DNA from 2 places in the Robbsia sp. KACC 23696 genome. Region 1 is predicted to be linked to the other one. Evidence: predicted binding sites of a transcription regulator. Region 1 holds the regulator's gene; the other holds the start of a gene.
The links. The regulator FliA, encoded in region 1, starts transcription of late flagellar genes. The targets are predictions, from matches to a motif close to CTAAAGTTTNNNNNNNNNNNGCCGNTA.

Region 1 (3,402 bases):
CATCGCCTGCCCGTGCACTATGTGTCGAACGGCCAAAAGGTTCCGGAGGATCTGCGAGTGGCTCGTCGGGGATATTTGATCGACAATGCCTTCAGCGATCCGCACCGGGTCTCGCCGTTCCAGCCCGATGCCGAGGCCTTGGCGATGCTGTTCGCTGGTGAAGACCAACGTATCGCCCAGTCGGCGCTGCAGGCATCGACCAATCCGGGTACCGTCGGCACGCAGCCGGCGTCCGGCGAGGCACATTACGGAAGTTCGCATGGATAAGTTCGTTATCGACCAAGCCGAAGGATTGCGCCGCCTGGTGGCGCGCCGTCCCCTGCGTATCGTGACCGTTCTGGGCCCGGCAGCGGCGTCCGGCGCGACCACGGCGGCACGGAACCTGGCGGCGGCGCTGCGGTTTCACGGGAAGCGCGCCTTGGTGATCGACGAGCACGCCGGGCAGGGTCAGTATCCGGCGTCGTTGGCGGACATCGTGGAAAAGCGCATTGCTTTGGATGACGTACTGTCGCCGTTCGACGACGAGATGCAACGCGGCGTGCCGACGCTCGGCGCGCCGGCACCGTTGGACGATCAGGCCGATCTGTTGCGTCACTGGCGCGGCGACGAACAGGCGGCGGCGATGAACGGTGCGCTCGACGTGGTGCTGGTGGATGCGCGTGTTGGAGAGACCGGTGCGTTGACGCCGTTGGCAGCGCAGGCGCACGACGTTTTGATCGTCCTCGATGCGGATCCGGCAGCGATGCCGGCCACCTACGGTTTGATCAAGCGCTTGCATTTCGCGCAAGGCATCCAGCAGTTCCGCCTGCTGTTCAACCGCGTGGCGCAGCCGATCGATGCGCAGACCGCTTATCAGAATCTGAAAGGCGTCGCGATGCGCTATCTGGGCATATCGCTGTCGCCGGCGGGCGTGATCTCCCGCGATGCGGTGCGTCTGGCGCGCGCCGATGCCTTGGGTGGATGCGTCGTGACGGCGTATCCGACGGCCCCGGCGGCGATCGATTATCGCCGAGTGGGCGCGGAGATCGTGCATTGGCCGTGGCGTCCGCTGGCGGGCGTGGGCCATCCGCAGGGTGGGGGCGATGGCGGCGGCTCTGGCGGTCGTGCGGAGGGGCAGTCAGGAATGTCGGGGCAGGCAGCAACGGGTGGCACGGTTGGGATGGACTCGGCGGCACTGCGTATGGCGCAGTCGGCAGCATCGAGTGGCATGACGGCTCGCCGTCAGGAATACAGGAATGGTCCGCAGGCGATGGCCGCGGCGATGCAACGGCACGCAGTGCCGGCGCATTTTGCGTGACGAAGGAGTCGCGGATGTACACTGCCCAAGGCAAATTGACGCAAAACGAACAGTCGATGCACGATACAGCGATGCGCTACGCGCCGCTCGTGCGTCGGATTGCGTTGCATATCGTCGCCAAGCTGCCGTCCAGCGTCGACCTGGACGATCTGATCCAGGCCGGCATGATCGGATTGCTCGATGCCGCCAACCGCTACAAGGGCGAACTCGGCGCGCAATTCGAGACCTATGCGAGCCAACGGATCCGCGGTGCGATTCTCGATCAGCTGCGCGAGAACGACTGGTTGCCGCGTAGTCTGCGGCGCTCGTCGCGCCAGGTGGAAAAAGCCGTGCACGAGGTCGAGCAACGCAAGGGCGGCTCGGCGACCGAATCGGAAGTCGCGGAGCACCTGCAACTGCCGCTGGACGAGTACCAGTCGATGCTGCAGGACCTGCACGGCAGCCAGCTGTTCTACTACGAAGATTTCGAACGCGAAGGCGGTGACGAATCGTTCCTGGACCGGCACTGCGTGGACAAGACCGACCCGCTCGCGACGCTGATGGATGGCGCGTTTCGCGGGGCCTTGATCGAGGCGATCGAGCGTCTGCCGGATCGGGAAAAGCTGTTGCTGAGCTTGTACTACGAGCAGGGCCTGAATCTGCGCGAAATCGGCGCCGTGATGGAAGTCAGCGAATCGCGCGTCTGCCAATTGCACAGCCAGGCCGTGGGCCGGCTGCGCGCCAAAATGCGCGAGTTCGCGCCGGCAATGTCTTAAAGGGCGGCAACGAAGGGGCACTGTGTCGCCCTACGCCCTGCCGCCGTCGCATTCCGAGTAGGTGACGGCGCGCTCACTCTGTCTTTTCTTTCCGCACGACTCACGGCCCGGCACCGGTCACGGCGCACCGGGCAAGCGACACGTGCATCCCCTGTCCTCACCATCCTCGACCACGCTTCGTGTCGCCCATCACGCCCGTCTCGAACCCTACATGCAACTCTACTTGGAACACTACATAAATTCTGAATTAGTGTTTTAATATAAAGACTTGTGGCGTTTATTGGTGTACAAAGAACTCTACATTTATCTGGACGACCAGCATGGCTAGCAGCGTGGTGTCTTTCGAGCCGCTCTATCCCGAAGATCGAATGCTTGAGCCACTCCTTGAACGTGCCTCTCGTTTGATTGAACTGTCTCAGAAATTGATTCCGATGACAGAAACGCCAATGGCGCGGGCGTTGATCCCGCAATTGCGCGCGATGAATTCGTACTACACGAATAAGATCGAAGGGCAACATACGACGCCAGCTAAGATCGAAGCGGCCTTGAACCGGCATTATGCTGTCGACGATGCGGAGCGAAAAAAGCAGCTCTTTGCGATGGCGCATATCGAAGCCGAATCGACTCTGGAGCAGGACTGGGCCGGGCTGACCGTCAGCGCGTTGTTCGAGCCTGAACGAATTTCTGTTTTACACGATCGTTTCTTCGCGTTTTTGCCTGCAGAGGATCGCTTCACCGGCGAAGGGGAGGCGATCCTCCCAGGAGAGATACGGCAGAGTGACGTTACCGTAGGACGCCATCTGGCACCGCGACCCGAGCTCATTGAACCCTTACTCAATGCGTGGGCAACAAGATATGCACGCATTCGTGGAAGGGAGTACCAATTAATCGGTATCGCGTGTTCGCATCATCGCCTGACATGGATTCATCCCTTTGTCGACGGTAACGGGCGCGTTGCCCGTCTGCATTCGCACCTTGCTTTGCGGGCTGCTGCGTTGACCCACGGATTATGGTCTCCGCTACGAGGACTTGCACGCTCACACGCAGAGTACTATGCAAGGCTGAGTGCGGCAGACCAATCACGTCGTAATGATCTGGATGGGCGCGGCAACCTTTCGCAGGAGGGCCTTGTTCAATTTGTCGAATTCTTTCTGGATTGCTGCATCGATCAGGCCGAGTTTATGGTTCGGATGACCGATTTCGACGGAATTACAGAGCGGACGAAAGATCTTTTACATTATCTCGAGGCTCATCCTTGGGCGCTTGGATCAGAAAAATCCGTTATAAAAGCAGACGCTGCCGTGCTCCCGATGGAGTTTGTGATGCGCACGCGTGCCGCCACGCGTGCCG
Region 2 (3,402 bases), on a different replicon from region 1:
GCGGCGGCTGGGGCTTCCGCCGGGGCGCTCGCCGCAGCGGGCTTGGCCGCCGTGGCATGGCTGGTCGATGCGGTCGGGGCGGCCGAAGTCGACGGTGCCGCGCTGGTGACGCTGTCGCTGGCCGCCATCGATGCGGCCTTCGCGGCAGCGGTCGGCGTGCCCGAGGCCCCGATCAAATCGGCGGCTTGCTCGCCGTCGCCGACGTCGGTCCGGCCCCCGTCGCGCAGGAAGGCCGCGAGGCTTTCATGGTTCAGCACCAGGATGCTGATCCGTCGATTCATCGGTGCAGCCGGATCCTTGAAATCCAGCGGTAGCGCGTCGGCCAAACCGCGTACCTGAATCACCTTGCGCTCGTTCATGCCGCCCGAGATCAGTTCACGTCGCGCCGCATTCGCCCGTTCGCTGGACAGCTCCCAGTTTGAATACCCCTTCTCCCCGCCGCTGTACGGCGCCGAATCCGTATGCCCGGCGATGGACACGCGGTTTTCCACGTCGTTCAACGCCACGCCGATCTCATAGAGAATCGACTTCGTGTATTGCGCCAGGACCGAACTCCCCGAAGCAAACATCGGCCGGTTCTGCGCGTCGGTAATTTGAATACGCAGGCCTTCGCTGGTGATATCCAGCCGAATCTGGTTCTTGAACGGCTTCAGCTTGATATTCTGATCGATCAGTTGCTCGATCTTCTGCTTCAGCGCGCTCAGCTTGCGCAGATCATCAGCCTTCGTCTGTTGCTGCTTCTTCTCGTCCAGCGGCGACGTCGGCTTGGCCTTCGACTTCACCGGGTCGTCGTGCTTGACGTCGCCGATATTGGTCTTCGTCATGTCCGAGCCGCCGCCTTGCAGAATCGACGTGGCACCGCCCGAATATGCACCGCCCGTCAACGCGACGCGCAGCGGCGTATTGAAGTAATCGGCGATCCCGGCTTTCTCGCCCTTTGTCGTCGAGCCGAGCAACCACATCAGCAGGAAGAAGGCCATCATCGCGGTCACGAAGTCCGCGTAGGCGATTTTCCATGCGCCGCCATGATGTCCGCCGTGATCCCCCTTGGACTTCCGACGGATGATCGTCAGCGAGACGCGATCCTTGTCGTCGCTCATCGCGGCCCCTTGGTCGCCTTGACCGCTTCTTCCAGTTCATTGAAGGAGGGGCGATCCGCGGTGAACAAGACCTTGCGGCCGAATTCCACGGCGATGCTCGGTGCATAACCGCCGAGCGACGCGAGCAACACGCACTTCACGCACTCGTAGGGCTTGCCCGCTTCCTTCGCCTTCGCATTGATCAAGGTCGCCAGCGGGCCGATGAAGCCATAGGCCATCAAGATGCCGAGGAAGGTTCCCACCAGCGCGCCTGCGATCAACTCGCCCAGCACGGCCGGCGGTGCGCCCACCGAGCCCATCGTGTGCACCACGCCCATCACCGCCGCCACGATCCCGAACGCCGGCAAACCGTCGGCCATGCCTTGCAAGGCACCGCCCGGAACGGCGGCCTCGGAGTGATGCGTATCCATTTCCGCGTCCATCAGGTCCTGGATTTCGTGCACGGTCAGGTTGCCCGACGACATCATGCGCAGATAGTCGACGATGAATTCGAGCAGATGATGGTCTGCCACCACGTCCGGATACTTCTGGAAGATCGGGCTGGAATCGGGCGACTCGACATCCGCTTCGAGCGCGATCATGCCGTCCTTACGCGCCTTCTGCAGCAGCTCGTACAGCAGCGAAATCAGTTGCACATAGCGTTCTTTCGTAAAGGCATTGCCCTTGAACGCTTTCGGCAGCGCAGCCATCGTCGCCTTGATCGTCTTGCCGGGATTGCTGATCACGAAGGCGCCGGTGGCCGCGCCCAGGATACAAAGGAGCTCGAGCGGCTGAATCAGCGCGGCGACGTGTCCGCCCGCACCGATGAAGCTGCCGACAACGCAGCCGACGACGAGAACCATCCCAATGATCACAAACATTGATGCACCTTCCGAAGCAAAGAGGGTTCGGGCAACGCCCGGATACCTCGGATTACGACCGGAAAGGGCAAAACTTGAGTGCGACCGTCAGGGCGGCACCCTGCCGCAGCAAGCATTAATGCATTGAATTTGAAGAGAAATTATTCTAACAGTCGCTTTCAAACGATCGCTTCGAAAGGGAATTTTCAGCGTTTTTGTGCGTCTTGGACGCACTGCCGTGGCAAGGGGTCAGCCGATTGGCCTCCTTACTTCAGCCAGGTCTGCACGATGAGGTCCTGCAGCACGAGTCCGGCCAGCGCGGCGAGCAGCGCCGGCACCATGACCACAACGCCGACGCGCAAGAAGCGCCACGCGCTGACATCGAGGTTCTCGCGCCGCAATGCGGTCAGCCACAGCAGCGTCGCCAAGGAGCCGGTGACCGATAGATTCGGCCCGAGATCGATGCCGATGGCGACCGCGCTGGCTGTCAGCGCGGGAACATGCGCCTGGCCGACGATCGTACCGGCAACCAAACCCGCGGGCAGGTTGTTCACCAGATTGCCAAGCAAGGCCGTTGCGATGCCCGCACCGCCCGCGACCATCGCCTGGTTCGTTGCACCGCCGTCCTGTAATCGCTGCTGAAGCCATTGCGCCGCCGCGTGCAAGGCGCCGGTCTGCGCCAACGCTTCGACCAGGACGAACAGTCCCGCCACCATCGGCAGCACGCCCCACGACACGCCTCGCAGGACGTCGAGAACGCCGAATGCATTGGCATCCGCGTTGACATCGGCCCCAGCGGGCTGCTTGCGGCGTGCCGCGATCGAGACGACGGCAAGCACGACGCAGCCGCACACCGCCGTTGGCGCGCCAAGCGCCATATCGCGGGCCGAGGCGGTCAACATGACGACGACCAGTGTAGCGATACCGGCCACGGCCCACCGGCCTGGCAGCGACAGGGTTGCGCCGGCCTCGTCGTGATCGCCATGATCGTCGTGATCGCCCGCATTGCCAACGTCGGATGCGTCTTGCTCTTGTGCCGAGAACGCCTCCCGCAACGCCACGCGTTGCGTGAAACGAAGCGCACCGTATGTCAGGCCGACCGCGAGCAGCGACGGCAAGGCAAAGCGTGCCAACCACGCGCCCAGCGGCGGCATTTGATTTTGAAACACGACGAGATTCGCCGGATTGGCGATCGGCAGGATAAAGCTGGCCGCGTTCGCGACGAAGGCGCAAGCGTAAAGATACGGCAACGGTTCGCGCACCTTTGCCGCTCGCGTGGCCGCCAGAACGGCGGGCGTTAACACCACGGCGGTGGCGTCGTTCGACATCAACGCCGTCACGACGACACCTACCGCATACACCAGCCAAAGCAGTCGATAAGCGCTCCCTCGCGCGCGTCGCGCCGCATGCACGGCAACATAGTCGAACACGCCCGTTTGTCGCGCGATCTCCGACACCAGCAT

Region 2: the regulator FliA is predicted to act here: its motif matches at 2,013-2,039, upstream of motA (flagellar motor stator protein MotA).

The regions. Positions count from the first base shown of each region.
Region 1 is NZ_CP156628.1:873,336-876,737, reverse strand. It holds gene flhF (flagellar biosynthesis protein FlhF) at 1-267, shown strand, start outside; gene ABEG21_RS25080 (MinD/ParA family protein) at 260-1,297, shown strand; gene ABEG21_RS25075 (RNA polymerase sigma factor FliA) at 1,312-2,052, shown strand; gene ABEG21_RS25070 (Fic family protein) at 2,373-3,402, shown strand, end outside.
Region 2 is NZ_CP156626.1:1,218,520-1,221,921, reverse strand. It holds gene motB (flagellar motor protein MotB) at 1-1,100, opposite strand, end outside; gene motA (flagellar motor stator protein MotA) at 1,097-1,960, opposite strand; gene ABEG21_RS05020 (arsenic transporter) at 2,206-3,402, opposite strand, start outside.